One region of the Shewanella sp. NKUCC05_KAH genome, then DNA from elsewhere that is predicted to be linked to it. Evidence: predicted binding sites of a transcription regulator. Region 1 holds the regulator's gene; each other region holds the start of a gene.
What was found. Region 1 encodes sigma-54, which starts transcription at its own class of promoters, with help from an activator protein. Its sites were predicted from a motif close to GTTGGCACGNNNNTNGNNT; they were not measured.
Positions count from the first base shown of each region.

Region 2: the regulator sigma-54 is predicted to act here: its motif matches at 1,039-1,057, upstream of KO533_RS06770 (flagellar hook-length control protein FliK).
Region 3: the regulator sigma-54 is predicted to act here: its motif matches at 1,540-1,558, upstream of KO533_RS16210 (superinfection exclusion B family protein).

Region 1 covers NZ_JAHKQZ010000030.1:12,653-15,938, forward strand. The annotation lists gene rapZ (RNase adapter RapZ) at 1-63, opposite strand, end outside; gene ptsN (PTS IIA-like nitrogen regulatory protein PtsN) at 60-503, opposite strand; gene hpf (ribosome hibernation promoting factor) at 506-793, opposite strand; gene KO533_RS20845 (RNA polymerase factor sigma-54) at 822-2,300, opposite strand; gene lptB (LPS export ABC transporter ATP-binding protein) at 2,408-3,139, opposite strand; gene lptA (lipopolysaccharide transport periplasmic protein LptA) at 3,136-3,286, opposite strand, start outside.
Region 2 covers NZ_JAHKQZ010000005.1:125,659-128,944, reverse strand. The annotation lists gene fliI (flagellar protein export ATPase FliI) at 1-431, shown strand, start outside; gene fliJ (flagellar export protein FliJ) at 461-907, shown strand; gene KO533_RS06770 (flagellar hook-length control protein FliK) at 1,150-2,823, shown strand; gene fliL (flagellar basal body-associated protein FliL) at 2,908-3,286, shown strand, end outside.
Region 3 covers NZ_JAHKQZ010000018.1:65,963-69,248, reverse strand. The annotation lists gene KO533_RS16215 (ATP-binding protein) at 1-1,431, opposite strand, end outside; gene KO533_RS16210 (superinfection exclusion B family protein) at 1,600-2,211, shown strand; gene KO533_RS16205 (DUF3149 domain-containing protein) at 2,353-2,484, opposite strand; gene KO533_RS16200 (bacteriohemerythrin) at 2,796-3,286, shown strand, end outside.

The DNA.
Region 1 (3,286 bases):
GAGTACCCTAAGGGCGACAGATTTGCCTGAGCCTGAGCGGCCCGACACTATGACCAGTTTCATCCAGTGATTACCTGATAGAGTTCCGTTTCATCATGCGTCTTGCGTAATTGCTTTAATATTTGCTTGTCGCTCAGCTTTTCGGCCATGCAAGACAAGGTACTTAAGTGCTGCTGACATTGGTCTGCAGGCACCAGTAGTGCAAATAAAATATCAACAGGTTGCTTATCGATAGCATCAAATGCTATCGGCTCTTCACACTTAATGAGTATGGCAATGGGCTGATCTATATCGGCTAGTCGACCATGTGGAATGGCGATGCCGTTACCTATACCTGTGCTCCCCATCTTTTCGCGCGCCACTAGGCTTTCGAATATCTCTTGAGATGAGAGGGTCGGGTACTGGGCAGCGACTAAGTCGCTGATGAGTTCCAGTACCTTTTTCTTGCTGCCCGGAGTGGCGCAGGTAGTGCACTCCGGCCGCAGTATGGTACAAAGTTCCATTATTAGTGTTTTGTTAACTTCTCTTTGTGTTTAATAACCTGACGGTCAAGCTTGTCAATCAGGGCGTCTATAGCGGCATACATGTCAGCATGCTCTGAAGTAGCAAAAACTTCACCACCTATGAGGTTTATTCTCGCTTCGGCAATCTGTTGCATTTTCTCAACATTGAGCACAACGTGCACATTATTGATCTGTTCGAAATGGCGTTCAAGTTTTGAAAACTTTTCTTCTACATATGCACGTAACGATTCGGTAATTTCGATATGGTGCCCACTTAGGTTTATTTGCATAGAAACGTCCTCCGATATCCACTGTAGGTTATAAACTTTTACGCTGATTAGAAGGTGGAATAAGCATAGCCTCTCGGTACTTCGCAATGGTTCTGCGGGCTACGTTGATCCCTTGTTCTGCCAGAAGTTGAGCCATCTTACTATCGCTTAATGGTTTTTTCTGGTTTTCCGCTGCCACCAGTTTCTTTATAAAGGCTCTGATTGCTGTGGATGAGCACTCACCACCATCGTCAGTCCCGACGTGGCTAGAGAAGAAGTATTTTAGTTCAAAAAGTCCCTTAGGGGTATGCATGTATTTTTGAGTTGTGACCCGTGAGATGGTGGACTCATGCATTTCTACCGCTTCAGCAATATCGTTAAGCACCATAGGCTTCATGGCTTCTTCACCATACTCAAAGAAACCTTGCTGATATTGCACTATGCAATTAGCAACTTTAAGCAAAGTGTCGTTACGGCTTTCTAGACTCTTAATAAACCATTTAGCCTCTTGCAGATGGCCGCGAATAAATTGGCTATCGGCTTGGTTTTTTGTGCTGCGTGCCATAGAAGCATAATGTTGATTTACATTGATTTTGGGCATGCAGTCAGGATTAAGCTCAACGACCCAGCGGCCATTTTTCTTCGACACAGACACATCTGGGATAACGTATTCGTCATTATTGGGCGTGATCAACAAACCTGGGCGAGGATTGAGGGTTTGGATGAGTGCTATACCATCCCTTAATTCATCTTCTTTTAATTTAGTCTTACGCATCAACAACCTAAAATCACGGGCGGCGATCAGATCTAAATGATCTTTGATCAGCATACGGGCGTTTTCTAGGTTGGGAGTATCAGCGGCGAAATGCGACAGTTGGATCAGCAGGCATTCACTTAAATCGCGGGCGGCAACGCCTATGGGATCAAAATGCTGAATGCGCTTGAGTACGGCTTCGACTTCGTCAAGCTCAACTTCAGGATTGCCCATGGCTTCGAGAATTTCTTCAGTGCTTTGGGTGAGATAGCCCTGATCGTCGATTGCATCAATAATGGCGGTGGCAATGGCTAAATCGGTTTCAGAAAACGGCGTGAGGTTTTTTTGCCATTCTAAGTGTTCGTACAAACCTTCACTGGTCTCGCCTTGGAAGGGCATATCGTCTTCACGACTGCCGCCGGGGCCTGAGTTTGGGGAGGCGGTAAACACTTCATCCCATGTGGTGTCCATGGGGAGCTCATCGGGCATGGATTCTTTGGTTAGCGACTCTGCCGTGTCTATGGTGGAGCTGTCTTTTTCTGGTGGCAGAGTGCTAGATTCACTGAAATCCGTATCGGATAGCGTTTGGTTTACAGGGGTTTTAGTGGCGTCGAATTGATCCTCTTCCAGCTCGAGAAGGGGATTAGAATCTAATGCTTGCTGGATCTCTTGCTGCAGTTCTAATGACGACAGTTGCAACAGACGTATAGCCTGTTGTAGTTGTGGCGTCATGGTTAACTGTTGACCCAGTTTGAGCTGGAGTGACGCTTTCATGTTACCGCTGATCCCTACGTTATTATTGTTGGATGAGGTCGCTTATTATTATCTTGAGTGAAGCCCAATGGCGGTATAAATTGCCTCCATTGGCTTCGCTCGATTAACTATAGCCTGAATTGTTCACCTAAGTACACAGCCCTAACTTGCTGATTGTCTAAGATCTCTGCTGGAGTTCCTTCGGCAATCAGGTTTCCGTGACTCACAATATAAGCATGTTCACATACATCTAATGTCTCGCGGACATTATGGTCTGTGATCAGTACGCCAAGGCCGCGACTTTTGAGTTGTTCGATAATCTTCTTGATGTCGATAACCGAAATAGGATCGACGCCTGCAAACGGTTCATCGAGCAAAATGAACTTAGGATTAGCGGCTAAAGCTCGCGCAATTTCGACGCGACGACGTTCGCCACCCGACAATGACATGCCTTGGCTGTCACGGATGTGGGTGATATGAAACTCTTCGAGCAGATGTTCTAGTTCTTCTTCTCGTTCTTCGTTTTTAAGTTCTTTACGAGTTTGCAGTACGGCCATGATGTTGTCATGAACAGTTAGCTTACGAAAGATACTGGCTTCCTGCGGTAAGTAACCTATGCCTTTGCGGGCACGCAGATGCATAGGATCTGCGGTTAAATCATCATCGTCGATAAAGATATGTCCCTTATCGCTCTTCACTAGCCCGACAACCATGTAAAAGGTCGTGGTTTTACCTGCACCGTTTGGACCGAGTAGGCCAACGACTTGACCGGTTTTTACCGTCAGACTGACGTCTTTAACCACTTGGCGACTCTTGTAACTTTTCGCCAGATTTTGTGCTCTTAAGGTGATTTGGGTCATTTAGAGTCCTGCTTTTTTACAGGTTTATCCGCTGGAGCATCTGATTTGGCATCATCTTGATAGTTTTCTGGCTGAATAATAGTGATCACGCGATCGTCACCACTGCCAGTACTCTCGGCCATCAATTTCTGTTGAATCATGTTATAG
Region 2 (3,286 bases), on a different contig from region 1:
GTGGCCCTGGACAAGGTTCAATTACGGCATTTTATACTGTGTTGACGGAAGGGGACGATCAACAGGATCCCATTGCCGATGCTTCGCGGGCGATCCTCGATGGTCACATTGTCTTGTCACGTTCGCTTGCGGATTCGGGGCACTATCCTGCAATTGATATTGAAGCTTCTATTAGCCGAGTCGCGCCTATGGTGATCTCCAATGAACATTTGGAAGCGATGCGCCGCGTGAAACAAACCTATTCTTTGTATCAGCAAAATAGAGATTTGATTTCTATTGGGGCCTATGCCCAAGGAAGCGATCCGCGCATTGATAATGCGATACGACTGCAGCCAGCAATGAATGCTTTTTTGCGACAAACCATGCGTGATGCATTTAGCTTTGCCGATAGCCAAGTCATGCTTGGGCAACTTGCTGCACAGTGCAAATAATGGCGTCATCGAATTAATCGAGGTCTAGTATGGCTAACGCCGATCCCTTGTTGTTAGTGTTAAAGCTTGCCAATGATGCCGAAGAACAAGCGGCGTTATTGTTAAAATCTGCGCAGTTAGAGTGTCAAAAACGGTTGAATCAACTCAGTGCTCTGAATAACTATCGCTTAGAATACATGAAGCAAATGCAATCCCAGCAAGGTCAAGCCATCAGTGCTAGTCACTATCACCAGTTTCACCGTTTTATTCGTCAGATCGATGACGCTATTATCCAGCAAAATCACGTCGTAGCCGACGGTGAAAAGCAAAAAGAATATCGACAACAACATTGGTTGGAAAAGCAAAAAAAACGTAAGGCAGTAGAATTACTCTTAGCCAGTAAAGAGAAGAAGCGTCAAGTGGTTGAACAAAAAAGGGAGCAAAAAATGACCGATGAATTTGCTTCCCAGCAATTTTATCGCCGTCATCAACGTTAGTGAAATGATAGGCATCTTTACTGCTCGCTAGCCGGATAGGCTCTTTAGTTTTTTTGTATTGATGGCATAAGCATCAATTCGGCACCTCTCAGTGTTAATTCTTTTCGATATGCTGTCGTAAAATCTGATGTTTTGGCATCTTATTTGCTTTGATTTAGTCCATGACCCTGCAACCGCAGTGTTTAATTGACGTTTCTACCTAGCCATTTTCTTTTTTTGCTGGGTGATGTTTGGGAGCACTTATGCAACAAATGACCAATATCCTGTTAAGTAAAACAGGCAACTCTGCGGCCAATTCCGCTAAGACATCTTCCCAAGAGTCTAATAATGAAGACTTTTCATCTACACTTGCGTCAGTCACCGCTAGCTCATTTTCTATTTCTGCGTCTAAAAAAACCATTGCTAACACTGATGATACTGTGCAGGTTACCTCTGCTGATAAAGTAAAAGATGACGATATATCAACTGATGACGCCGACGTAAATCTCATTTTTGCCCAAATTAGCATGGCAAATGATATGAAGAAAACGGCATCAGATGGAGATAGTTTGCCGCTAGCATTTTTAAATGCTGAAGAAGATATAACTGGTGAAGAAAATATTGATACTTCATCAGCTTTATTAATCGGCTCAGCATTGGCATCTACTGTTTCTGATAATTCAACATTGGCATCTACTATTTCTGCTGATTTAGCATTGGCATCTACTGTTTCTACTGTTTCTAATGTTTTTGCTGAGATTGAACTGGCATCAGATATAGATGCCGATGAAGCGGGTTTTTCTGCTGAATTACAAAAGTTAGTTTCTACTAGCCCAGATATGGCAGCAATTTCAATCGCAGATGACGTGAAACCATCTTCTTTGACTGATAAGTCACTCGTACATATTCTTCCCATAGACCCAAATATACTTGAAGCGTCAGCGGATAGTGATGCTGTGATTGATCCAAATTTGACCGATGACGCTTCAGAATTACCTTTAGAAGACACTGAGCTTGACTCTGCCACTGAAGTCGGGGTGAGTATAGATGAGTCTTTAGTTGAGAATGAGGTCACACTTAATGCTGTGATTAATCAAGCGGGCTTAGCGAACAGTGCAACGATAAAGTCGGCAACCAACACTGCGGCAAAAGCAACGACTAGCAGCTCGACAGTGAATAGTCCCAATACGGCTAATATCGCTACCTCGGGAAATACTTTCGACCTGAATACCTTAGGCTCTTCAATTTCATCTGAACCATTAGATACAACATCTGTAACAGAAAGTGATCTTGATGGGAGTCCCAATTCCGATTTGGCTGCTAACTTATTACTGAAAGATGCTAAATTGACGGTTGCAATGGATATTCCCAGAGACGAAAGTTTTATGGATGATAGTAATACTTTCTCAGAACTTAAGTCGACATCATCCATACAGACACTCTCGATGTCACAATTAAATCGCCAAGAAACCATGCAAGTTCAGCTGTCATTGCGTCAAGGAGTAGAACAGCAAAACCAAATGCAGGAGATGATCCAACGATTTTCACCTGTGATGAAGCAGCAATTGATTACTATGGTGAGTCAAGGCATCCAACATGCGGAAATCCGGCTCGATCCCCCTGAGCTTGGGCATATGTTGGTAAAGATCCAAGTGCATGGCGACCAAACCCAAGTACAGTTCCATGTTACTCAGCCGCAAACGCGTGATCTGGTTGAACAAGCTATGCCAAGATTACGTGAATTATTGCAAGAGCAAGGGATGCAGTTGGCTGACAGCCATGTTTCTCAAGGCGATCAAGGTGAGCGTCGGGAAGGTAGTTTCGGTGATGGCGGCAGTTCAAATGCGGCTGATATGGATGAAATCTCGGCAGAAGAGTTACATTTAGGTTTAAATCAAGCGATTAGTGTAACTTCAGGTATAGATTATTACGCTTAAGCAGGTAACCTATAGCAATGACTGACATAATTACGTTTCAAATAAAACTGTAATGAGTTTCCGCCTAAATTAAAGAGAATAGTGATGGCTAAGGAAGAATCGTTAGAACTTGAAAGTACTGAAGGGCCTAAGAGTAAGAAGAAACTATTTATTTTTGCTGGTCTAGGCGTTTTAGTCGCGCTGTTAATCGGTGGCGGTGTCTGGTTCTTTATGGGAAGCAGTACCGAAGAGGTTCCCGCCGTAGCAGCAGATAGTGCTGTTCAGGCTGAAGTACCAGCATCAGGAGAAGTAGCTACCGCATCATACGTGCCTATGCCGCGTCCTTTTTTATTCAACTTACCAGGGCCTGATAGGGCTCGTTTAGTTGAGATTAAAGTGCAGCTTATGGTGCGTGGTACCGATGATGATGTGCTAACACAAAAACATATTCCGCTGATTGAAGATGCGCTTTTAACGACCTTTA
Region 3 (3,286 bases), on a different contig from region 1:
GAACATGTGCTCAGCAACATCGGCTGGAATGGCTAAGCCATTATTTTGAATGCTGATTTGAATTGATTCTTCATCCAAAGTCGCATTAATGTGGATAAGATTGTCTTCATGTCCTTGGAATGCATGGGTAAAGGCGTTCGAGAGAATATTACTAACAATTTGATTTAACAAACTGATATTGGTTTTGATATTGAGTGTAGGCTCCACGTTGATCTCCGTTGAGGCGTTAACATTGGGATGCATAATTAATGTCGACTCTAGGATTTCATGTAGCTGCTGGTTTAGATTACAGCATTGGTGTTCTTCATGACTGCGATCGATGGCGATCGTTTTAAATTTTTGAATTAAACTACTGGCTTTAGTGATATTACGGACAATGAGTTCACAGCTTTCTTGGTACTCATTAAGTATTTCATTTATCTCATCTAATGTAGCTTGATCGCTGTGGATCAGATCGATCAGTTCTTCAATATGGCTGAGCTGCGCACTCGCTGCCGTCAAACAAATGCCAATTGGGGTGTTTATCTCATGTGCAACCCCTGACACGAGTCCACCCAAGGCCGCCATTTTTTCTTGCTCAACTAAAACCTGTTGTGCTCGTTTTAGTGCGCTAAGGGATTGTTCTAACTCTAGTGTTCTTTCTTTAACTTGTCTTGCTAGCTCTTCTTTATAGCTACGTTCGAGCTTGAGTAGCCGCTCTCTATCTTCTAAGGCTATTTGCAGTTCCGTCTTAGAATTCTTTAAGGCGCTAAATGAGCTTCTAAGTTGTACTTGCATGCTATTGATGGAATCGGCGACTTGTTTGAATTCATCAATTTTTTCATGACGGTCAAATTGTAGTGGCTCATATTCATGGTCTATGTCGATATTTTTGCAGTATTGGCTGAGTTTATCTAAGTGTTTAGTAATGTTGAACCACACTAAAAATAGAATAAACCCAGCCACTAAGAAGGTTTTAATGCCATTAGAAAGCAGAATGATAATGGCCTTATCATACAAGCGTTGATAGATAGCATCGACATCGACTTGTATTTCGAGTGTGCCGACATTGATGTTTTCAGTCGGTGATTTATAGACTAAAGGAAAGGTTTTATCTAAGGAGTGTTCTTGTTTCTGCTCGCCTGCATTCCATGCTTGGCCGCTGTCATCTTTAATCGAAATATAGTTAATATCGGGCAGCTGAATTAGCCCATTGAGCTGAGTGTTAATGAGCCGCTCGTCAATAACCCAAATACTGGCGGCGAGCACATCTAAGTTCACCTTTTCCATGTTGGAAAATACTCTATCGATACGCACGACATCATTGCGATAATCACTGATCAACTGATACGCAGTGGTGATTAAGGTGATAACAGAACTAAAAAGTACAATAGACAGGGTAAGGTGCCTGCCTATGGGGCTTTTGATAAGTTGGCTAAAGAATGTCAGCATCTTAAATTTTCTTTATGCAATAGCGGCTTGAGATGCTTATAAGCATAGACCTACAGATCCAGAAAGTGCATTTTCTCGCAGATAAAATCAACGAAATATGTCTTCATTTGTGGCATTAAATTTGCTTATTAGCCGATAAGTTCAATTTTTTGTCACTGGGATAGCACTATGTTTAAACTCAAGCTGGATTCAGTTAAGTTTTTTAGCCCGAAGAAAATGATGTTTAGAGTCATGCTGTGGCTTATGGTGAGTTGTTCTGTCTTACTTCTTATTCCTCCTAATGTGCTGGCAGTGCTGGCGCTCGATAAATTTGTGCCAGAACATGCACAGTTTGTTGGATTAGGTCTAATCGTTTCTATCGCTTATTTTTTGAGTCAATTAATTAACTTAGGCTTAGATGAGTCTATCCGTCATTTAAGTGATAAGCGCGTTATTGAGACGATTGAAGCTAAAGTGAATCTACTTGATCCCGCTGAGCGAGCTTTAGTGAGGGAATTCTTTCTTCAAGGCGCCACGATTTTGACTCTGCCGCAAAATGAACCCGCTGTAAAAAGTTTAGTGAATGCCTGCATCTTAGAAAAGCTCGGTAACGAGCGCCATTATGCGATTCAGGGACCGACCGCCGACTATAAGATTGCCATGAAAGCGCGTATGTACCTTAACCGTGATGTGCTGCGTTTGCCAGCAGGTGAGCCGAGCCAAGAAGAAATGCAGTCGTTGATTAAGGCGCGTCCGCAATTTTTGAATGGATTAGTACAAAACAGAAAACACGCAGCATAGGCGTGTTCTACCTCACTCGGATGAGTGCTAGCTATGGTTTAGTTAGCATTTTTAACATGCGAGACAACAAAAAATGGGGGTGATAAAACCCCCTAGATTTTGCATTTATACAAGAAACATGAAGAACAACTGGAGCAAAAACTATGGTTTCGGTGCCGACTTCACAATGAACATCCAAGTGATATAAGACACTATCCCTATTGTGCTAAAGATAACGATCATTGAAAGTAAGCCTATGGGGTTACCAAACATCAGATCTAACCAAAATGCCATGACTGAAATCCTCTTTCCTGTGAAGTCCTCGCTAAATTAGCGGTATTCGATAGCTAAAATACTGATCTCGATCAATAAAAAATCGACATAGGAATACAAAGTTATAACCCTTAGTTAACTCTGTGATCTTGGTCAAATTTAAGGGTATGCTTAACAGTGACGAGTTCAAATAATTTAGCTTTGTTTCTTCTTCCGTTAGCGTCTAGGATTAACCTATTCAACTCGATCGATATTCAGTTAACGCGCTATTCCATTTATTCGTTCTTGTTTTTATATGAAGGCGCGATATCAGTTTTTTAAAGGAGTAAAAAATGGATTATAAAAAAAGTCACAAGGATTCAATGGGATATAATTCTATCTTTGCGCCACTATTGTTGCTGATTTATCCCCTCTATTGTTTGGTGATCACAGGGCACTTTGTTGCCATTTTGTGTTTAAGCGTGCTCGCCGCCATTTTAATGTTCAACATCAATAAATTAATCCGTAATTTGAGACAACTTGAGCGTGCAGCACACCACTTAGGCGAGGGAGATTTGAGTTATCAATTGGAAGAGAAAGATGCGGGTGTGTTCATTAAGGTAGTACATAACATTAATCGCATGGGTGAGGATGTCAGCCGTACGATTTTGTCTTTATCTGATACCTGTGAAGGGATGAAAAAAGTCGCCTCGGATATCAAGGTTATCAGTGAACAGGCAAAGCAAGGCGTGTTAGAGCAAGAGCATCAAACTGAACTGGCAGCCAGTGCAATGACACAGATGGTTTCAAGTGTACAAGCCGTATCGCAAAATGCGGTGAGTGC